3 regions of the Pantoea sp. SGAir0175 genome follow, and region 2 is predicted to be linked to each of the others. Evidence: predicted binding sites of a transcription regulator. Region 2 holds the regulator's gene; each other region holds the start of a gene.
What was found. Region 2 encodes LexA, which represses DNA repair genes until DNA is damaged. Its sites were predicted from a motif close to TNCTGTATGTACATACAGNA; they were not measured.
Positions count from the first base shown of each region.

Region 1 (7,441 bases), 140 kb from region 2:
CATCAATACCAGAGGCCTACATGTACCACATCGTTGCATCCGACCTGGATGGCACGCTGCTTTCTCCGCAACATCGTCTGACGCCGTTTGCCCGCACCACGCTACAGGAACTGGTGGCGCGCGATGTGCATTTTATTTTTGCCACCGGACGCCACTACATCGACGTCGGTCAGATGCGCGATAAGCTCGGCATTCCGGCGTATATGATCACCTCAAACGGCGCGCGCGTGCACAACGCCGACGGCGAACTGGTGTTCAGCCACAATCTGGACAGCGATATCGCCAGCGAGCTGTATGGCCTGAAGTATCACGATGAGAAAATCCTGACGCACGTTTACCGCGACGATGAGTGGCACATCAGCCGCCATAATCCGCAGGAAGCGGAGTTTTTCCAGGAATCGGTGTTCACCTATCAGGTGTATCAGCCCGGCATGCTGGCCACCGATGGCATCAGCAAAGTGTTCTTCACCTGCGACGATCCGGAGCATCTGGTTCCGCTGGAACAGGCGATTGAAGCGCGCTGGGGTGACCGGGTTAACGTCAGTTTCTCGCTGCCCACCTGTCTGGAAGTGATGGCTGGCGGCGTCTCGAAAGGGCACGCGCTGGAAGCGGTGGCGAAACAGCTTGGCTATTCGCTGAAAGAGTGCATCGCGTTTGGCGACGGCATGAATGATGTCGAGATGCTGAGTATGGCGGGCAAAGGCTGCATCATGCGTAACGCCCATCAGCGCCTGAAAGATACCCTGCCGACGCTGGAAGTGATTGGCAGCAACGCCGACGACGCGGTGCCGCAGACGCTGCGTAAATTATTCCTCGCCTGAATAAAACGGGCCGGTATGCACCGGCCCGCTCAGATTATGCCTGCTGCTGCTTGTGGCGATGCTCGCTGACCATGGTCAGCAGCAGTAACACCACCGCCAGCACCGATCCGACAATCATCACTAAGAAACCGCCGTCCCAGCCGAAGAAATCCACGGTGTAACCGACAATCGCACTGGCTGCCACCGATCCGCCGAGATAGCCGAACAGACCGGTAAAGCCTGCCGCAGTGCCGGCCGCTTTTTTCGGTGCCAGCTCCAGCGCGTGCAGACCAATCAGCATCACCGGACCGTAGATCAGGAAGCCAATGACGATCATGCAGATCATATCTATGCCCGGATTGCCCGGCGGGTTCAGCCAGTAAATGATGGTGGCGATGGTCACCAGCGTCATGAAAAATACCCCGGTGGCGCCGCGATTGCCGCGGAATACCTTGTCCGACATCCAGCCGCACAGCAGCGTGCCCGGAATCCCGGCGTATTCGTACAGGAAATAGGCCCACGAGGATTTATCCAGCGTGAAGTGCTTCACCTCTTTCAGATAGGTTGGTGACCAGTCGAGGATGCCGTAGCGCAGCAGATAAACGAACACGTTGGCCAGCGCGATGTACCACAGCAGCTTATTCGGCAGCACGTACTGCATGAAAATCTGCTTCGCCGTCAGCTCCTGTTCGTGGTTCTCGCTATAATCCGGCGGATAGTCATTCTTCCATGCCTCAATCGGCGGCAGACCGCACGACTGCGGCGTATCGCGCATCAGCGCAAAAGCGATGATGGCGACGAGGATGGCACCAAACGCCGGCATATAGAGCGCGGCTTTCCAGTCGTTAAACCACGCCATGCCGAGCAGGAACAGCAGCGGAGGAATGCCGCCACCCACGTTGTGCGCGCAGTTCCATACCGACACAATGCCGCCGCGCTCTTTCTGCGACCACCAGTGCACCATGGTGCGTCCGCACGGTGGCCAGCCCATGCCCTGGAACCAGCCACACAGAAACAGCAGCACGAACATCACCATGATGCTCGAGGTTGCCCACGGCACGAAGCCCATCACCAGCATCACGGCGGCGGCGAGAATCAGGCCGGCGGGCAAAAATACCCGCGGGTTGGAGCGATCTGAGACCGATCCCATGATGAATTTGGAAAAACCGTAGGCGATGGAGATGCCGGAGAGGGCAAAGCCAAGGTCGCCGCGGGAAAAGCCCTGTTCGACCAGGTAAGGCATCGCCAGCGCAAAGTTTTTGCGCACCAGATAATAGGCGGCGTAGCCAAAGAAAATGCCGAAGAAGATCTGCCAGCGCAGACGACGATAGAGCGGATCGACGCGATCGTCCGCCACCTGGGGCTGGTGTGGTGCAGGTTTAAAAATACTCAACATCAGAATGGCCCTCCAGGGCGCAATATAGTTATCGATTCCCAGCAGGTTGGGGCAAAAACAAAGTACGACAGCGAACAGAAAGCAACCTTTCCATTTCGCGCACAGAATAGTGATGGTTACGCGCAGTTACTGTGACGTGTGACACATATGTTACAGTTTTATGACAATAAAGAGCGATATAAACCAGTAAATGTTGGATTTCGCGCATTTGTGCCAGAGAAAACGGCGCGCCGCCTCATAAAAATCGCCGCCCGCCGGTTAACCCGCCATGCGGACGCGTGCCTGCTGACCGGGCAGCGAAGATGCGATCGTGTTTAATTTCATCACATGTCAACCAGATTGTCCCGCCAGCGCGCTGTAGTTTGTTTACACTAGCGCCAGTGTTGAACTTTAGGATGCATAACCGTGCTGTTGCTGATCGTTACCACCATTCTGTGGGCTTTTTCTTTTAGTTTAATCGGGGAGTATCTGGCGGGGCAGGTGGATACCTGGTTCTCGGTGCTGATGCGTTTAGGCCTGGCGGCGCTGGTCTTTCTGCCGTTTCTGCGCTGGCGCGGTTACCGCGCCTCAACGTTGCTGCTCTATATGCTGGTGGGCATGCTGCAATTAGGCATCATGTATCTGATCAGCTTCGAGGCTTATCTCTATCTCAGCGTGCCGGAATTCCTGCTGTTTACGGTGATGACGCCGCTGTATGTCACACTGATTTATGACCTGCTCAGCAAGCGCCCGCTGCGCATTGGCTATGCCTTTAGCGCGCTGCTGGCGGTGCTCGGTGCGGCCATTATCCGCTACGACAAAGTCAGCGATGATTTCTGGTTCGGACTGCTGCTGGTGCAGGCGGCCAACATCTGCTTTGCGATTGGCATGGTGGGCTATAAGCGCCTGCAGGAAGTCCGTCCGATGCCGCAGCACACCGCGTTCTCGTGGTTCTATCTCGGCGCAGTGCTGATCGCGGTGATCGCCTGGTGCATCTGGGGCAATCCGCACAAGCTGCCGACCACCACGCTGCAGTGGAGCGTGCTGGTGTGGCTGGGCGTGGTCGCATCCGGACTGGGTTACTTCATGTGGAACTACGGCGCGACCCAGGTCGATGCCGGGACGCTGGGCATTATGAACAACATGCACGTGCCGGCAGGATTACTGGTGAACCTGGCGATCTGGCAGGAGAAGCCGCACTGGCCAAGCTTTATCGCCGGGGCGATAGTGATTTTTGCGTCCCTGTACGTGCATAAACGCTGGGTACTGGGACACACGGCCAAAAGCGGCAGTTCAGGCGCTTAGCTTTTTTTCGCGGGTGTCGATGGCCGCTGAATCAGCGTTAAACCTTTCAGGAAGTTACGCAGAATCTGGTCACCGCACTCGCGATAATTTTTATGATCCGGGTTGCGGAAAATCGCGCCGATTTCAGCCTGTGACACCTTGAAGTTAGCCTTCAATAAGATATCCGGGATATCGGTGGTTTTCAGCGCGAAGGCGATGCGTAACTTCTTGAGAAAGATATTATTGTTCATGCGGCGCTCAACCGACGGGGCCGGCGCGTCTTCGCTTTTGCCGCGACGGTAGAAAATCAGACCGTTGAGGAAGTAACCCATCAGCACATCCGGCAGTTTACGAAACGCCTCATCGTCATCTTTCTTCAGCCACGCCTGCACATCTTCACGCGGTACTTCACTGCCCGCCAGCGCAAAAATCTCCACCACTTTGCTGTCGCTCAAATCCAGCATATAGCGCACGCTGCGCAGCACATCGTTATTGGTCATGGTGAAACTCTCCGGTAGCGGTTAAGGCGGCGCATTATAGAGCAGGCAGGGCGGGGATAACAGCACGGGCGACATTGGCCGCCCGCGGCATCAGGACGAGACCGGCTGCAGGGAACCGGGGCGCGAGGCATCGCGCACGTAAGGCAGGTGCTCGCAGGCGTGCTGACGGGCAAAGCGCACAAAGGCCTCCAGCACCGGCTGCCGCTGCTCGCCGTCGCGCATCGCCGCGTATAAACGGCTCCACAATCCGTCGCCCAGCGTGCGCGTCACCACCAGCCCCTGGTGCTCAAAGCTCTCTACCACCCAGTGCGGCAGCGCGGCAATGCCCATGCCGGCCGACACCATCTGGATCAGCAGCAGCGTATTATCCACGCTCTTCAGCGCCGGGCTGACGCCGGCTGGCTGTAAGAAGTTACGCCACACGTCCAGCCGCTGACGCTGTACCGGATAGATCATCAGCACCTCATCGGCCAAATCTTCCGGCGTGATGTGAGCCAGTTGCGCCAGACGGTGATCCGGCGCCAGCACCAGCCGCACCTCAAAATCAAACATCGGCGCATAGAACAAACCGCTGCGCGGCAGAATATCGGACGTCAGCACCACGTCCAGTTCGCCCTGCTGCAGCGCCGGCTGCGGATCAAAGGTCACGCCGGATTTGAAGTCCATCACTACCTGCGGCCAGCTCTGACGGAAATTGTTCAGGGCCGGCGTCAGCCACTGGATGCAGCTGTGGCATTCGATAGCGATGCGCAACGTGGTCTGATGCGGCTCATGACAGGCCTGCAGCGCCTGCTGGATCTGCGGCAGAATCTGCTCCGCCAGCTGCAACAGAATCTCTCCCTGCGGCGTAAAACGGAGCGGCTGGCTCTTACGCACGAACAGCCGAAAGCCCAGCCGCTGTTCCAGGTCGCTGAACTGGTGAGACAACGCCGATTGCGTCTGATGAAGCTGGGCGGCGGCGGCAGCCAGCGAGCCGGTGTGCCGTAACGCCTGCAGCGTCCGCAGGTGTTTGAGTTCGATCATGAGAGTCCTTCACATCGAGATTGAACAAATTGCGCTTGAGACACATACAGTACCCGCAGATTATAGCGGTGTAAACATCTGGACGGCTAAACATCTCAGTCAGACGCGACGGCCACTTTACCTTTGTCCAGCTAACACGCTCAGCGCACGGCAGGATTGCCCGCTGGATGAACGTAAATCGGTTGCTGCGACTGTCGCACAGCGAACAACTTCTGGAGAATCTCACATGACCATTCTGAACCATACTCTCGGTTTCCCTCGCGTCGGACTGCGCCGCGAACTGAAAAAAGCGCAGGAAAGCTACTGGGCCGGGAACAGCTCACAGGACGAACTGCTGGCGGTGGGTCGTGAACTGCGCGCCCGTCACTGGCAGCAGCAGAAAGACGCCGGTGTTGATCTGCTGCCGGTCGGCGATTTTGCCTGGTACGATCACGTGCTGACCACCAGTCTGCTGCTCGGTAACGTACCGGCACGGCACCAGAATAAAGACGGCTCGATTGACCTCGACACCCTGTTCCGTATCGGTCGCGGTCGGGCGCCCAGCGGCGAGCCCGCGGCGGCGGCGGAGATGACCAAATGGTTTAACACCAACTATCACTACATCGTGCCGGAATTTACCCAGGGTCAGCAGTTCCGTCTCAGCTGGACGCAACTGCTGGACGAGGTGGATGAAGCGCTGGCGCTCGGCCACACCATCAAACCGGTGCTACTGGGGCCGGTGACCTATTTGTGGCTGGGTAAGGTGAAAGGTGACGCCTTTGACCGCCTGTCGCTGCTGCAGGCCATTCTGCCGGTGTACCGTCAGGTGCTGGCTGAACTGCATCAGCGCGGCATCGAATGGGTGCAGATTGATGAGCCGGCGCTGGCGCTGGAACTGCCGCAGGCGTGGCGCGAGGCGTTTAAACCGGCGTACGATGCGCTACAGGGCGAAGTGAAACTGCTGCTGACCACCTACTTTGACAGCATTGGTCAGAATCTTGATGTCATCAAAACGCTGCCGGTGCAGGGCCTGCACGTGGACCTGGTGCACGGCAAAGACGATCTTCAGCAGCTCAACCAGCAGATCCCGGCGGACTGGCTGCTGTCGCTGGGGGTGATCAATGGCCGTAACGTCTGGCGCGCCGATCTCACCCGCTGGTTTGAGCGCCTGCAGCCGCTGACCGGCCAGCGTCAGCAGCTGTGGATCGGTTCCTCCTGTTCGCTGCTGCACAGCCCCATTGATCTGAGCGTGGAAACCCGCCTCGACGACGAGGTCAAAAGCTGGTTCGCCTTTGCGTTACAGAAGTGCACGGAGCTGTCGCTGCTGAGTCAGGCGCTGAACCAGCACGATGCCGCTGCGCTGCACGCCTGGAGCGCGCCGATTCGCGCTCGGGCAAATTCTGCTCGCGTGCACAACCCCGCCGTGGCGCAGCGTCTGGCGCAAATCCAGGCCAGAGACACTGAGCGCAACAGCAGCTACACCGTGCGTGCTCAGGCGCAGCGTCAGCGCTTTAACCTGCCAGCGTGGCCCACCACCACCATCGGTTCTTTCCCGCAGACCACCGAGATTCGCGGCCTGCGCCTCGACTTCAAAAAAGGCAACATTGACGGCGGCCACTACCGCACCGGTATCGCGGAACACATCCGGCAGGCGATTGCGGAGCAGGAGCGTCTGGGGCTCGACGTGCTGGTGCATGGCGAAGCCGAGCGTAACGACATGGTGGAGTACTTCGGCGAAAACCTCGACGGCTTTGTTTTCACGCAGAACGGCTGGGTACAGAGCTACGGCTCGCGCTGTGTTAAGCCGCCGGTGATCATCGGGGACGTCAGCCGCCCGCAGCCGATCACCGTCGAGTGGGCAAAGTATGCGCAGTCGCTGACCGACAAACCGGTGAAGGGCATGCTGACCGGACCGGTCACCATCCTGTGCTGGTCGTTCCCGCGGGAAGACGTGACGCGCGAAACCATCGCAAAACAGATTGCGCTGGCGCTGCGCGACGAAGTGCAGGACCTGGAAAAAGCCGGTATCGGCATCATTCAGATTGACGAACCGGCGCTGCGTGAAGGCTTGCCGCTGCATCAGTCTGACTGGGCAGCCTACCTGCGCTGGGCGGTGGACGCGTTCCGCCTCAACGCTGCAGTGGCGCAGGACGAGACGCAGATTCACACCCACATGTGTTATTGCGAGTTCAACGACATCATGGATTCGATCGCCGCGCTGGACGCCGACGTGATCACTATCGAAACCTCACGTTCTGATATGGATCTGCTGGATGCGTTTAAAGCGTTTGAATATCCCAATGAAATCGGGCCGGGCGTGTATGACATCCACTCTCCCAACGTACCGAGCGTGGAGTGGATGGAAGATCTGCTGCGCAAAGCGGCGCAGAGTATTCCGCAGCAGCGCCTGTGGGTGAACCCGGACTGTGGCCTGAAAACGCGCGGCTGGAGTGAAACGCGTCAGGCGCTGGCCAACATGG
Region 1 covers NZ_CP028081.1:3,875,297-3,882,737, reverse strand. Annotated here, with positions in the region: gene yigL (sugar/pyridoxal phosphate phosphatase YigL) at 21-821, shown strand; gene glpT (glycerol-3-phosphate transporter) at 856-2,196, opposite strand; gene C1N56_RS18130 (carboxylate/amino acid/amine transporter) at 2,602-3,480, shown strand; gene C1N56_RS18125 (YehS family protein) at 3,477-3,959, opposite strand; gene metR (HTH-type transcriptional regulator MetR) at 4,050-4,982, opposite strand; gene metE (5-methyltetrahydropteroyltriglutamate--homocysteine S-methyltransferase) at 5,209-7,441, shown strand, end outside.
Region 1: metR (HTH-type transcriptional regulator MetR) is a predicted target of LexA. The motif match lies at 5,015-5,034, and genes of this name have one in related genera.

Region 2 (7,441 bases):
GCATCATCCTTAAAGCGGGAGACTTACCAGCGGTAATCTTTGTTTTGACTTTCCCAGTCTTTCAATTCACGTTCAGCTTCATCTTTGGCGTAACCGTAACGTTCCTGGATTTTACCCACCAGCTGATCGCGTTTCCCTTCGATCACGGTCAAATCGTCGTCGGTCAACTTGCCCCATTTCTCTTTAAACTTCCCTTTAAACTGCTTCCAGTTTCCGCTCGCTTCGTCTTTGTTCATAACAATCCTCCACGTCTTCCTGAGTGAGATGGTGTATTTCTCATGTAATACCGGAAATAACCATATAACGCGCTGCTTATCTGCGCCGTTTGAGATAATTATAGTTGCCGCTTCGGATTGTGCACGGAATTACAGATTATTCTGGTGCCTGCGCTGCGCTTATGGCTGGCTGAACCAGCTGTCACGCTGCCAGTGGCGGCGCCACATCCATCCCAGCGTCAGGCCGCGCAGCGCCAGAAACACCGTGATCGCCAGCCATAAACCGTGATTCCCTAACCACGGCAGCGTCAGCAAAGTGATGCCGAAACCGGCTGCTGCCATGATCATGCTGTTACGCATTTCGCGGCCGCGCGTCGCGCCAATGAACATGCCGTCCAGCAGATAACACCAGACGCCGACCAGCGGTAAAATCACCTGCCACAGCAGAAAGCGATCGGCCATCTCACGCAGCGGCTGCAGCGAGGTAAGCAGCGCAACAATGTGCGGCCCGCTGAGCGCATAAATAAGCGCAAACAGCAGCGCAACGATACCCGCCTGGCGACAGGCGGCATGCCAGATCAGCAGCAGCCGGCTGCGATCTTTTGCCCCTACCGCTTCACCCGAGCAGGCTTCCACCGCGTAAGCAAAGCCGTCCAGCGCATAGGCAGTAAACGTCAGGAACATCAACAGCACCGCATTGACCGCAACCACATCCGGTCCGATGCGTGCACCCAGCAGGGTCAGCGAGGCGAAGCAGATCTGCAGCATGAGCGAGCGCAGCATGATGTCGCGATTAAGGCGAAATAACCGCGCCGCGTCACCGCGCCAGCTGTTTTTCAGCAGTTTGAAATCGATACCGCGCAGTTTCAGCACGCGCGCCACCATCCATAATCCCACTGCCAGCGTCACGTATTCGGCCAGCGCCGTGGCGGCGGCGGCACCGGCAACGCCCCAGTGCAGTTTCAGCACCAGCAGCAGATCGAGCAGGATGTTAACCAGGTTTCCGACAATCAGCAGAACCATCGGCGCACGCGCATACTGCACGCCCAGTAGCCAGCCGAGAATCACCAGGTTAGCCAGCGTAGCCGGTGCGCTCAGCCAGCGGATTTCAATGAAGATCTGCGCCTGCTGCTGGACTTCCGCGCTGCCGCCCATCAGCGTTGCCGCCAGACTACTGGCAGGAGAACGCAGCAGCGCCAGCAGCAACCCGGCGGCGAGGGCGATCAGCAGCGGCTGCATCAGTGCGCGCGCCAGTGCCTGTTTATCGCCGGCCCCGAAGGCCTGCGCGGTTAAACCGGTGGTGCTCATACGCAGAAAAAGCAGCAGCATAAAGATGAAGCTGGTTGCCGTGGTGCCTACGGCCACGCCGCCGAGGTAGATCGGGCTATCAAGATGGCCAATCACGGCGGTATCGACCACGCCGAGCAGCGGCACGGTGATATTGGAGAGGATCATTGGCAACGCCAGTCGCCACAGCGCTTTATCAGAAGAGGAAAATAGCTGCATCAGCCCCATCCCGAGGGTTACGGTGGTCGGCCTGAGCGAGCGCCTTACGGGCCGGGAACAAAAGTATGATTAGAGCAGACTGCGGACAGCGCGCGAGCGCCGCCGCAGCGGGGGAGATCAACCGGGTTTCAGAGCCACTCGCCGTTGCGCACGATGCCTACGGCCAGCCCTTCCACGGTCAGCGACTGTTCACGGGTATCCACGACAATCGGCTGGAAATCATTGTTTTCCGGCAGCAGCTGGACAATCGCGCCCTGCTTCTTCCAGCGTTTCACCGTGACTTCATCATCAATACGCGCAACCACCACCTGGCCATTGCGCACTTCCTGTGTTTTATGCACCGCGAGCAGATCGCCGTCCATAATGCCGATATCTTTCATCGACATACCGCTGACGCGCAGCAGGAAATCGGCAGAGGGTTTGAACAGGTTGGCGTCGACCTGATAGTGGGCTTCGATATGTTCCTGCGCCAGCAGCGGTTCACCGGCGGCAACGCGACCGATCAGTGGCAGCCCTTCACTCGCCTCTTCTTCCATCAGCAGGCGGATACCGCGCGATGCACCGGAGACGATTTCAATGACACCTTTACGCGCCAGCGCTTTCAGGTGCTCTTCAGCAGCGTTAGGCGAGCGGAAGCCCAGTTGCGAAGCAATTTCAGCACGCGTTGGCGGCATGCCGGTCTGATTAATATGGTCGCGAATCAGGTCATAGACCTGTTGCTGCCTGCTGGTTAACGCTTTCATCCCGCCCCCTGGTTGTTTATACAGTCGCTGTGAGTATATACAGGTATTGGCGAAATGAAAACCGAAACAGAGGGAAAAATCAGCGGCTTGATGAATGTGGAATGTTTATCGCAAATGCGACCAAAGCAGCGCGATCCAGACAAACAGAGCCAGTAAGATAGCCAGCAGTACCGCCGCCGAGCCCATGTCTTTGGCGCGTCCCGCCAGCGGATGGCGCTCCTGACCGATGCGGTCCACCACGGCTTCGATGGCACTATTAAGGATCTCAACAATGACCACCAGCACCACCGAGCCAATCAGCAACACACGCGTGATGACATCGACATCCAGCCAGCAGGCGATGGCAACCGCGACCAGTGCGGCAATCGCCTCCTGGCGAAAAGCGGCTTCATGCTGCCAGGCAGCGCGCAGCCCCTGCCAGGAATAACCGGCGGCTTTAATGATTCTCAGGAAACCGGTGACGTTATTTGCCATGTTGTGGAACCCTTAACTGTTTTTGACGTCAATGTCTGGGCGCGCGAGGTGGCACAGCCACAGATCTTCGCCGCACTTTCTGGTATGCTTGCCGCGCTTTGCTAACAAGAGGCTTCAAGTTGTCTATGTCAGGTTGGCGTAAACTCTATTACAAATTGTTGAATTTACCACTCTCTATTTTGGTAAAAAGTAAGGTCATTCCGACCGATCCGATCTCGGAACACGGTATCGATCCGACCCGTCCGGTGATGTATGTTTTGCCTTATGATTCAAAGGCGGACCTGCTCACGCTACGCGCACAGTGCCTGAAGCACGATCTGCCGGATCCGCTGGCGCCGCTGGAGATTGACGGCACCCTGCTGCCGCGCCACGTATTTATTCACGATGGGCCGCGCGTCTTCCCCTATTTCGTGGCGAACCCGGAGTCGGTCAAGCTGTTCCATGACTACCTCGATCTGCACCGCAACAATGCGGCGCTGGACGTACAGATGCTGCCGGTTTCCGTGATGTTTGGCCGTGCGCCAGGCCGTGAAATTCAGGGCGAACCGACGCCACATCTGCGTATTCTTAACGGTATACAGAAGTTCTTTGCCATCCTGTGGCACGGTCGCGACAGCTTTGTCCGTTTCTCACCCACAGTTTCACTGCGTCAGATGGCCACCGAACACGGTACCGATCAGTCGATCGCGCAGAAGCTGGCACGTGTCGCGCGCATTCATTTTGCCCGCCAGCGGCTGGCAGCCGTCGGCCCGCGTCTGCCGGCACGCCAGGATTTGTTCAACAAGCTGCTGCAATCCAAAGCGATTGAGAAAGCGGTTGAAGACGAAGCGCGCAGCAAGAAGATTTCGCATGAAAAAGCCCAGCAGAACGCCATCGAAATGATGGAAGAAGTGGCGGCGGATTTCTCGTACGAAGCGATCCGCGTGACTGACCGTGTGATGGGCTGGCTGTGGAGTCGACTCTATCAGGGCATTAACGTGCACGGCGGCGAACGCGTGCGCCAGCTGGCGCAGGATGGTCACGAAATTGTTTACGTGCCATGCCACCGCAGCCACATGGATTATCTGCTGCTGTCCTACGTGCTCTATCATCAGGGCCTGGTGCCGCCGCACATTGCTGCCGGTATCAATCTCAACTTCTGGCCAGCCGGACCGATTTTCCGTCGCCTCGGTGCCTTCTTTATTCGTCGTACCTTTAAAGGCAACAAGCTCTACTCCACGGTGTTCCGCGAGTATCTGGGCGAGCTGTTCAGCCGCGGCTATTCGGTTGAGTATTTTGTTGAGGGCGGGCGCTCACGTACTGGCCGTCTGCTCGACCCGAAAACCGGCACGCTGTCGATGACGTTACAGGCGCTGCTGCGCGGCGGCAGCCGTCCTATCACCTTTGTGCCGATCTACATCGGTTATGAGCACGTGATGGAAGTCGGCACTTATGCCAAAGAGCTGCGCGGTGCCGCGAAAGAGAAAGAGGGTTTCATGCAGATGGTGCGCGGCCTGCGCAAGCTGCGTAACCTCGGTCAGGGCTATGTGAACTTCGGTGAGCCGCTGTCGCTGGTTAACTATCTTAACAAACAGGTTCCGGAGTGGCGCGACGCGATTGACCCTATCGATCCTCAGCGTCCGGCGTGGATGACGCCGGTAGTGAACGATATCGCGGCACGTCTGATGGTACGCATCAACGAAGCCGGCGCGGCCAACGCCATGAACCTGTGCGTGACCGCGCTGCTGGCATCGCGCCAGCGTTCGCTGACGCGTGAACAGCTGACGGAACAGCTGGAGTGCTACACCCAGCTGCTGCGCAATGTGCCGTACTCACCCGAGTCAACCGTGCCGGATCTCAGCGCTGAAGCGCTGCTCGATCACGCCATGGGCATGAACAAGTTCGAGACCGAGCAGGACAGTATTGGCGAGATCATCATTCTGCCGCGCGAGCAGGCGGTGCTGATGACCTACTATCGCAACAACATCCACCATATGCTGGTGATGCCGTCGCTGATTGCCGCTATCGTGCAGCAGCATCGGGAGATCAGCGAGGCGGAACTGCTGCGCCAGGTCAGCCTGGTCTATCCGATGCTGAAGAGCGAACTGTTCCTGCGCTGGGACAGTGCCGAACTGCCAGCCCTGCTGAATGCGCTCTGCGCCGAAATGGCGCGGCAGGGGCTGATCACCGTACAGGAAGGCCAGCTGAAAATGAGTGCGGCGCGTTACCGTACGCTGCAGCTGCTGGCGGCCGGGATTCGTGAAACGCTGCAGCGTTTCGCCATCACCTTCGCCATTCTCAGCGCCAAGCCGACCATTAACCGTGGCACGCTGGAGAAAGAGAGCCGCACGCTGGCTCAGCGTCTGTCAGTGCTGCACGGTATCAATGCGCCGGAGTTCTTCGACAAGGCGGTCTTTACCGCGCTGGTGCTGTCGCTGCGTGATGAAGGCTATATCAGTGATTCCGGTGATGCGGATGCTGAACGTACCAATATGATGTGGCAGATGCTGGCCGAACTGGTCACCAGCGATGTCCGTCTGACCATTGAGAGTGCCGTAGCGCACGACTAATGGGCGACTGAAAACCGCGGCGCATCTGTCACACGCCAGATTGCGCCGCGGTTTTTGTTGTCAGAATTCAGGCGTGAAAAGAACGCGCTTCCCACTACGGCGACCGGCGCGCCGCCGGGGTTAATCACCCCATCATCAGAACAGCGCAACAAACGGCTGGGTATTAAGCAGCACGCCAATAAACAGCACCAGGCCAACGTAGTTGTTGTTGAGGAATGCCTGGAAGCACAGCTCACGTTCACGCCCGGCAATCAGTTTCTGCTGATGCACAAACAGCCCGCCCGCCAGCAGCAGCGACCAGTAAAACGCACCGTTCAGATGCAGTAAAATGCCCACCAGCGCCATCAGGCCCAGCGCGGCCAGCTGTAACAGCCCGATAATCAGCTTGTCGTAACGCCCAAACAGAATCGCCGTCGATTTCACGCCAATCTTCAGATCGTCGTCGCGGTCAACCATGGCGTACTGGGTGTCATAAGCCACCGTCCAGCAAATATTGGCGAGAAACACCAGCCAGCAGACAAAGGGTAAGGACTCACTAACCGCCGCCCAGCCCATCGGAATCGCCCAGCCAAACGCCGCGCCCAGCACCACCTGCGGCAGATGGGTATAACGCTTCATAAAGGGATAAACCCACGCCAGCGCCAGCCCGCCAAATGACAGCAGAATGGTCATGCGGTTCATGGTCAGCACCAGCAGGAACGCCAGCAGACCGAGGCCGGCGAACAGCAGTTTCGCCTCTTTCTCCGTTACCGCGCCGCTGGCTAACGGTCGCGCGGCGGTGCGTTTCACGTGGCCGTCGACGTTACGGTCGGCATAATCGTTGATCACGCAGCCCGCCGCACGCATCACAAACACGCCAGGGACGAACACCACCAGCACCGACAGCGGCGGAATCGCCATGCCGGACAGCCACAGCGCCCACAGTGTCGGCCACAGCAGGAGCAGCGTGCCAATCGGTTTATCAATACGCATCAGGCGACTATAGGCCTGCCATTTGCTCATGGTTAAAGTCTTTTGCACGGGGCGTTATCCTTGCTTCAGCGCGCGGTACAGCGGCGACGCCGGTAAAAACAGTTCAGTTAACAGCAGCGGTTTGCCGGACAGGCGCAGCCGCGAGCGGCGTCCCCACAGGTCATCAATCTGGCCCGGATCGATAAAATCGCGGCTCAGCGTCGAGGAGGAAAACAGGTAGCGTCCCAGTGGCCGCGTGCCGAGATTTTGCAGCATCTGTTCCGGCCCGTTCAGCGTGCTCTCCGGCACCACGGTTCGGCCAATCAGCCAGGGTTCATTGTCACCGCACAGCACGATTTCACGCAGCCAGAAGCGCGTGTCGGCAGGCAGAAACGCCGCTTCCTGCGGCATCTCATCGGCGGTAATGAACGCTTCCCGCAGCAGTTGTACGGTAACCTGCTGGCAGTGCTGCTCAAAGCGGCGCGTCATTGAGTCTTCTTCCAGCAGCCAGTCAAGCAGCGGCGGTGAAAGTAACGGGGAAGAGGCTGGCAGCCAGTGCAGTGCGCGTAACTGGCGCAGCGCGTCATGCGACATCAGGACATCTCCGGTAAAAAAGTTGCCCTAGTGTAGCGCACCGCGCTCAGCGTGACACATCTGCTTGTGCCACGCTGGCGTCGCGGGAGGAATTACTCGCGTTTCAGGCGGTTACTGTTGGCCAGCCACAGCGTCACCACCAGAATCAAAATGGCCGCCGAGTAGCACAACGTATCGAAAGGATTTTTATGGTCGACAATGATCAGACGAATAATCGCCGTGATGCCGATATAGACGAAGTAGCGCAGCGGAAAGTGATAGCCGGACTGAAAGTACTTCACAATCAGCGCGATAAACTCGAAGTAGAGAAAGTAGATCACAATGCCTTCGATCAGCAGATACGAGGACGCCTGCTCACCGGTGCTGAACAGCACATTCGCCAGGTGAATGGTCTCTTTACCAAGAAACA
Region 2 covers NZ_CP028081.1:3,733,842-3,741,282, forward strand. Annotated here, with positions in the region: gene C1N56_RS17485 (CsbD family protein) at 24-236, opposite strand; gene dinF (MATE family efflux transporter DinF) at 396-1,721, opposite strand; gene lexA (transcriptional repressor LexA) at 1,850-2,464, opposite strand; gene C1N56_RS17500 (diacylglycerol kinase) at 2,570-2,938, opposite strand; gene plsB (glycerol-3-phosphate 1-O-acyltransferase PlsB) at 3,064-5,487, shown strand; gene ubiA (4-hydroxybenzoate octaprenyltransferase) at 5,623-6,489, opposite strand; gene ubiC (chorismate lyase) at 6,514-7,032, opposite strand; gene psiE (phosphate-starvation-inducible protein PsiE) at 7,125-7,441, opposite strand, start outside.

Region 3 (7,441 bases), 2.0 Mb from region 2:
GGACAAGCTGGCGTTTGCGCCGGCGCCGGGCGGCATTACGCGCAACGGCTCGCACTGGCTGTGGTCGTGGGCGCTGGCGGTACCGGCTAACTCACCGCAGCGCGCCGCCGCCGTGGACTTCATCAGCTGGGCGACCTCGCGGCAGTATATTCAGCAGGTCGCGGATACCGTCGGCTGGGGAGCGGTGCCACCCGGCAGCCGCAACTCCACCTACCAGCAGCCAAACTACCAGCGCCTGGCGCCTTACGCCGCTCAGGTGCGCAGCGCGATTGAATCCGCCACCGTCGATCAACCGACATTGAACACCGTACCTTACACCGGTGTGCAGTACGTCAGTATTGCTGGCTTTGATCAGATGGGTAACGCCGTCGGGCAGAATCTGGCGGCGCTGCTGCAGGGCAAGCTGACGGTGGACCAAACGCTGGAAAAAAATCAGCAGGACGTGACGCGCCTGCAGGCCGCACAGCAGTAAACATTCGGGGTTCCTGACAAGTCGCCGTGTGCGGGTTACACTAACGCGCAATTTGACCGGCAGGAACCCCGAATGAAAACCCCTGAAGAGTATTACGCCCAGGCCCGCAGCCTGTTTTTCACCGCCCACCCTGATTTTCAGTCCGCGCTGGATGAACTGAGTGAGAGTGATGCGCGCGCCGCCAATATGTCCCTGCGTGAACTGCGCGCGTGGCACGCCGAGCGCATCTATGCCGCGTTTCTGCGTCAGAAGAAGCTCGACGGCATGCTGTTCTCCATCCAGCTGGCGGAACCGGATAAAGCAGTTGCTGCACAAGCGATTGAAACCTATCTGAAATCTCACGCGGAAGCGCTGGGTATGACGTGGGAAGAGTTCTGTATTAAGAACGAGTTATAAGCAATGCACTGATAAAAAGGCGATCGGAGAGAAATTTCCGGGGAAAAAGTTGTACAAGATGGGAAAAGTTGTATAACTTAATACTCACGACGACTGTCGTCGATTGTCCTTGAACGAAAGGTGCTATTGCACCGCCTCTGGAGGTGTTGCTGGATTTCCACCTCCAGAGGTTCGATTTTTTGCGTGCACCCTCTGCTTTTGCCCGCTTTGTTCCCCTGTCGTTGCAACTTTACTCCGCGCTGTTTCACCCCCATGAAAATAATTGCCGCCCTGCCGCTTGTCACTGGTTTTATTTACAGTAATATGACGCTCCCACTTTGATTACTGGAATGCCCTGATGTTTGTGGAGCTGATTTACGACAAGCGCAACGTAGCCGGTTTACCGGGCGCGCGCGAAATGATTTTGCAGGAGCTGGAGAAACGCGTGCAGCGCGTGTTTCCGGATCTGGAAGTGCGAGTTAAGCCGATGGAGCGTAACGCCATCGAAACCGATATGAGTAAAAACGACAAGGCGACAATTGCGCGTATTGTTGAAGAGATGTTCGATGAAGCCGAGATGTGGCTGGTGGCCGATTAGGCCACCAGTTGCCGCGCTTAGCTTTCCTGCTCGCTGTGATTGATGGCGATTTCCAGATCCTGAATCGCCTGATCGATATCATCCAGCAGCTGTCCCTGCTTGTTGATCAGCGTATCAAAACGCGTGGCGTACTCTTTATCCTTATACTCCCCGGCATCAAAGGCCAGCCAGTGGCTGGAAAGCGTCTCAGTGTTGGTCTGCGCATAGTGACGCATCTCTTTTAGCTGTGAGGTGACATCACGCAGGTAGTCAGTTTTGGTTTTGATTGCCTCTGTATCACTCATGCTATTTTCCTTTTTGCTGATAAAGCCAGTTAAAATAACGCCTGAGCAATTAAAGTTAGCAGATAATAGCGAAGCCGCCTGCAGAATTATCTTAACTTAGTCTCCATTCGTGGCTGATTGCGATGAATTGAAGTCAGATTTAGCGCTTTTCTTCCGCTACAGACTGTTGCCTTCACACCTATAATGGCACACCAGCCCCGATCATCCGGAGAATGCACTGTGTCGACTGAACCTTTCAATCCTGGTTATTACACCGAACATGAGCTGAATAGTTTCGGCTTCAAACACGTCGGCAGGCAGGTCATGGTGGCCAAAAATTGCACCATTATTGGCCTGCACAATATCACTCTTGGCGATCACGTGCGCATCGACGGATTCTCGACCCTCGTGGCTGCCGGCGATGGGTATCTGACGCTTGGCTCCTACATTCATATTGGCGGTTACTGCGCCATACTGGCAGGTGCCGGTGTGGAAATGGAGGATTTCTCGGGGCTTTCGCAGGGCGTAAAAATCTACTCGAAAAGTGATGACTACAGTGGGGAATTCATGACCAATCCCACCGTGCCTGCCCACCTGACCGGCGTCACCTCGGGGAAAGTGGTGCTGGGCCGACATGTTATCGTCGGTTCGCAATCCATTATTATGCCAGGCCTTACGCTGGCAGAGGGAACGGCGGTAGGCGCAAATTCACTGATAACGCGCGATACCGAAGCGTGGTCGATCTACTTCGGCTCGCCCGCTAAAAAGATTAACAGCCGGCAGCGAAACCCGCTGGAACTGGAAAAGCAGATCACGCGACCGAACAGGTGATCAGGGCATCCCTGCCCGTCTGAATTACAGATACTTCTTCGCCAGCGCAATAAGTTCATCCTTTGCGGCGCTGCCCAGCTTCAGCACGCCCTGTTCAACAAAGCTGAAGGCCTGGACAAAGTCCTTCACCCCGGCGCTGATATCCTGCGCCACCGCATCGCTGGCGGCGATCGCAGCAGCCGGCGTGTCGGGGGCAACAACCGGTGCGGTGGCCTGCGCGTTGCGCACACCAGGCGTGGCGGCCGCCGAGGCGCCTGCGCTGGCCGAGCCGTTCGCCAGCGTATCCTGCGTTGCCAGCTGCTGATCGAGATCGACCGGAGCATCCGCATGAAACGGTTGCTCAGCGCTGGCGGGCGCTGCCGGTTGCGCAGCTGGCGTTGCGACTACCGGCGTTGCGGCTGCCGGCGGCGTCGCTGGCTGGGCAACGCTGTCAGCTGCGCTGTCAGCGGCAGCCGGCGCGCTGGCCGTTTCGTTGGCAAAACTCTCCAGCGGTGACAATTCCTGTTGCGCCGCAGCGCTGGTTGGGTTGATGACAGTTTGATCGCTCATAATTTTCTCCTTATTGCTAAATAAAGACCGCAGTTGCTGCAAACGGACTGCGATCCGCTCAGTAATACGCATCAGGTCCTCCTTAGCGCCGCGGCTGTGGCGCGGTTTGCTGACCGGCCGGCGGCGTGGAGGGCGTTGAGGTGTGGCTGGTGCTGCGCGGCGGCTGGGCATCCAGCTTTTTCTGCAGCTCAACCAGCTGGCTGGTCAGTTCGGCGACCTTTGCTTCGCGTCGATCAGAGATCGCCCGGTACTGCTGGCGAATCTCCTCCACGCGCCGGTTGGCGTCGTTATTGACGTAAAGAAACAGAATGGTCATCGCCACACACAGCAGCGATAACAGCATCAGCAGGCCACCCAGCATCAAATGACGGCGGTGGCTTCGCACCAGCAGTTCACTGTTTATCTGCACCATCGCGGTTCTCCTCCAGAGTGGTGATCAATTGATTAATCTGGCTGCGAAACTTATCGCTGTGCTCGGCTTCGGTGGTCGCCAGCAGGATACCGAGTGCGTTCTTGATCAAACGCAGATCGGTCTCCAGCGATGAGATACGCCGCAGGTTTTTGTCGTGACGGATACGCAGTTCATCGTTTTCCTGGCGCATCAGCGCATGGCTCTCCTTGAGAAGCAGCACCTGCTCTTTGTAGCTGGTGATGATCTCGCCGCCCGCGCGATTGCTGGTGACGATTGACGCGATCCCCGCCATCAGGGGTTTCCAGAACACCGCTGCCGCGCCACCGCCAAGCAGCAGTGCGCCTACGCTGGTGACCAAACTACTCTCCATGCCCTACCTCTCTCACCTGGCGAGGGTTAGCCGGACACCCCGCTGACCTCCCTCGCCAGTATCACGGCCAGCGGCATATTTAAGTTTACTTTAAATAATGATTTTAAGTATACTTAAGTCAAGCCTGGAGGAGTTGTCAAGATGATGAAAAAAGAATCTGGTGGTGAGCGCATTCGCCAGCGCCGTAAGGCACTGAAATTAACGCAGCAGGCGCTGGCCAATGGCATTGGCGTGTCGCACGTTGCGGTTTCGCAGTGGGAGAAAGAAGAGACGGTGCCGCGTGGTGAGCATCTGCTGCGGCTGGCGGAGTTGCTGCAGTGTAGCGCGGCGTGGATTATTGATGGCGACGGCCAGCCGTTTGCCAGTACGCACGCTTCCCCCGCTCTCACTGCCGTGCCGCTGGTCACGCTGGTGCAGGCCGCGGACTGGCTGGATGAGCAGCGACTGCAGTGGCAGCAGCAGGCCGTCCGCTTTCTTTACAGTGACGAAGCACTGAGCGACAGTGCGCTGGCGGTAACGCTGGAAGATGACGCCATGAACCCGGCGTATCGCGCCGGCGACCGGTTGATCTTTGATCCGCAACGCGTGCCCCAGCCGGGTGATGTGGTGCTGGCGCGGGTAGATGACGCCGCGATGGTGCGAATTATTCGGATGCACGACGAGCAAATTTTCTCGTTACGGCCGCTGAACGAAGATTTTCCCGTGCAGCAGAGTCAGAAAAGTACGCTGGAACTGATTGGCACGCTGGTAGAAATGCGGCGGCGCGGCAGCCGCTGAAGCAGCAAAAAACCCGCCACGCGGCGGGTCAAATCCAACAAAAGACTACGGCAAAAATCACAACGTGTCGGTGAGATGATCGACGATCACCCTTCCCTCGGGATCGGTTTGCGTTATACGGTAACTAACGCGATAAGAGCGACGGTTACTCAGTTTATCGAACAGCGCCACGCTGCCCTTTTGCTCACCGTTGGCACCGACAATGTGCCATTCGGTGACATCTTCCTGTCCACGGTTATGCAGGCGTAACAAGCTCTGCTCAACTAAACGATCGCTTTCATCAATCTTCAAATAATCACGCAACATCTTTATCACCTCCGGTTAACCCGGCTAACGATACGCTTTTCATTTATCCTTTCAATCGAATTTATTTATCGTTAACCTCGCTGACCCGCTGTTGAGTAAAAATTCCCCCTGCCGTGAGCCGCCAGCCGCTTCGGTTAAGTGGAATTTTATAAAATAGTTAACGATCACGCGTCTCAGCGCTGGACAGATCCTGCCGTCTGGCTGTTAATGTAAGGCAAAATAACGATAGCGCCGGACAATCTCATGCTGACTACCATCCTTTACCGCAGCCACCTCTATGATCACGTTCCCATCAAAACGCTGGAGGATATGGTTGGCAAAGCCAATAAGAAAAACGAAGTTTCAGATGTCACCGGCATTCTGTTGTTTGATGGACGACATTTCTTCCAGCTGCTTGAAGGGCCCGATCAGGCCGTTCAGGGCATTTACGACCGTATCTGCCGCGACGCCCGCCATCACAATCTGGTGGAGCTGATGCATGACTTCGCGCCAGCCCGGCGCTTTGGTAACGTCGGAATGGAGCTGTTTGACCTGCGCGAGCACGACAAATCCAGCGTGCTGCAGGCGGTGCTGGATAAAGGCACTTCGCGTTACCAGCTCACCTATGACGACCGTGCACTGCAGTTCCTGCGTACCTTCGTTGAGGCGCGGGAAAAAGAGAACTATTTCGAGATCCCGCCGGCGAATACCTGGGAATTTATTACTGATGCGGAAAGCCAGCGTCAGCTGGAGAGTCTGCAGCACTATGTACAGGATTGCCGGTTTGCGTTTCAGCCGATTGTCGATCCCTTCTCGCGGCGTATTACGGCCTATGAAGCACTGATTCGCACGCCGGACGGCGGTTCACCTCAGGAATACTTCTCTGCGTTTGGCGGTGATGCGATTTACCACGCCGATATTCAGTCCAAGAGTCTGGCCTTCAACCTGGCGAAAAATCTCGGCCTCGGCGAGCAGACGCTGACCATCAATCTGCTGCCGATGTCGCTGGTCACCGTCCCGAATGCGGTGGATTTCCTGCTACAGGAAATCGCGGCCAACGGTCTGGTACCGGAGCAGATCGTGGTGGAAGTGACGGAGAATGAAATCATCTCGCGTGCTGAAGAATTTACGGCAGAAGTAAGAAAACTTAAGGCGGCGGGTATCAGCCTGGCGCTGGATGACTTTGGTGCCGGGTTTGCGGGGTTGTCGCTGCTGTCTAAATTCCAGCCGGATAAGATCAAAATCGACCGGGAAATCATCAGTGACGTGCACAAAAGCGGCCCAAAACAGGCGATTGTGCATGCCATTATTAAGTGCTGCGCTTCGCTGGAGATCGCGGTGATTGCTGAAGGCGTGGAGAAAGCCGAGGAGTGGATGTGGCTGGAAGCGGTCGGTGTCAGTCAATTCCAGGGCTATCTGTTTGCCCGCCCACAGTTTAATGGTTTCCCGGCAGTAGCCTGGCCGGAGATTAAGTAACCGGCAAAGCTGACCGCCGTAACGGCGGTCACAGGCTTAACACTCAGTCTCACGCGCCGGTTCTTCCAGCCGTTCACTCAGCACTACGTACTTCATCATCTCAAAGGTACGCTGCGTCATTGGCACCGCGCTGCACGGGCGAAACCAGCCAAACTGCTTCTGGTACAGCCACACTTCCGGATAGCGCTCGCCATCTTTAATCCAGTAATAACCATCATTCATAGGTTTGCCCAGCGGCCTGAGCCGCGAATCAGACATTCATGCGTGCCCGATAAAGTGATACGCCCTCTGGCGTAATGAGTAACCCTGCTTGCATGAAAGCTTACTCCAGCTAAATACTGTAGCAGAGAATAGAGGCAATTGTGCATTTCACGCTGGGCTTATTCAGGCAGGAAACGAGACGCGAAGAGAATAAATGCCCCTAAGCTAAGGGGCGAAACAAACAGGCAACTAAACGTCCGTGTTTCGGCAATGGAGTGGAGTACGACAGACACAGGTTTCAGGAAGCGATATCGTCAGGCGTGCGCTGAACAATAAGTTCCAGTGCCTGGCGATAAATATCCAGCTGAACCACGTCATGTTCAGACTCTAATCGCTCCAGCAGCGCCAGAATAATATCTTTATTGCTCACGCGCAGTTTCACCGCCGCCAGCTGTTTGTAAATCAGCGCGATGATCTCTTTTTCACTGGCATATTCTGAACCCGCGTGCTGGAAATATTCTGACAATTGAGACTCTGCTGACGTCGATGCATTCTGTTTCATAACAAGCCTCATCGGGTAAGCTGCAGTGCAAACTGCAGTGATTAATCGGTTACTCAGGTTAAATTTTTGAATCAGCACAGGTAAAAAAGCAGCCTCTGAAAGTGGAAATCCACAACACCTTCAGAGGCGATGCAAAGCATCATTCGTTACGTGTGACTGACTGCCACAAGCGAGAAGTTATACAAAGATGGAAAACTTGTACAACAATTTAGTTAGCATTTCGTGTGGTCAGAGGAGATTTGCACAATAATTTTGCCATTCTCTTCAACA
Region 3 covers NZ_CP028081.1:1,770,328-1,777,768, reverse strand. Annotated here, with positions in the region: gene C1N56_RS08160 (ABC transporter substrate-binding protein) at 1-472, shown strand, start outside; gene C1N56_RS08155 (DUF6388 family protein) at 545-868, shown strand; gene C1N56_RS08150 (DinI-like family protein) at 1,206-1,445, shown strand; gene C1N56_RS08145 (hypothetical protein) at 1,463-1,729, opposite strand; gene C1N56_RS08140 (acyltransferase) at 1,949-2,539, shown strand; gene C1N56_RS08135 (hypothetical protein) at 2,564-3,088, opposite strand; gene C1N56_RS08130 (hypothetical protein) at 3,171-3,500, opposite strand; gene C1N56_RS08125 (hypothetical protein) at 3,481-3,870, opposite strand; gene C1N56_RS08120 (S24 family peptidase) at 4,012-4,647, shown strand; gene C1N56_RS08115 (hypothetical protein) at 4,705-4,953, opposite strand; gene C1N56_RS08110 (diguanylate phosphodiesterase) at 5,197-6,408, shown strand; gene C1N56_RS08105 (hypothetical protein) at 6,445-6,666, opposite strand; gene C1N56_RS08100 (biofilm/acid-resistance regulator YmgB/AriR) at 6,908-7,171, opposite strand.
Region 3: C1N56_RS08150 (DinI-like family protein) is a predicted target of LexA. The motif match lies at 1,150-1,169, and genes of this name have one in related genera.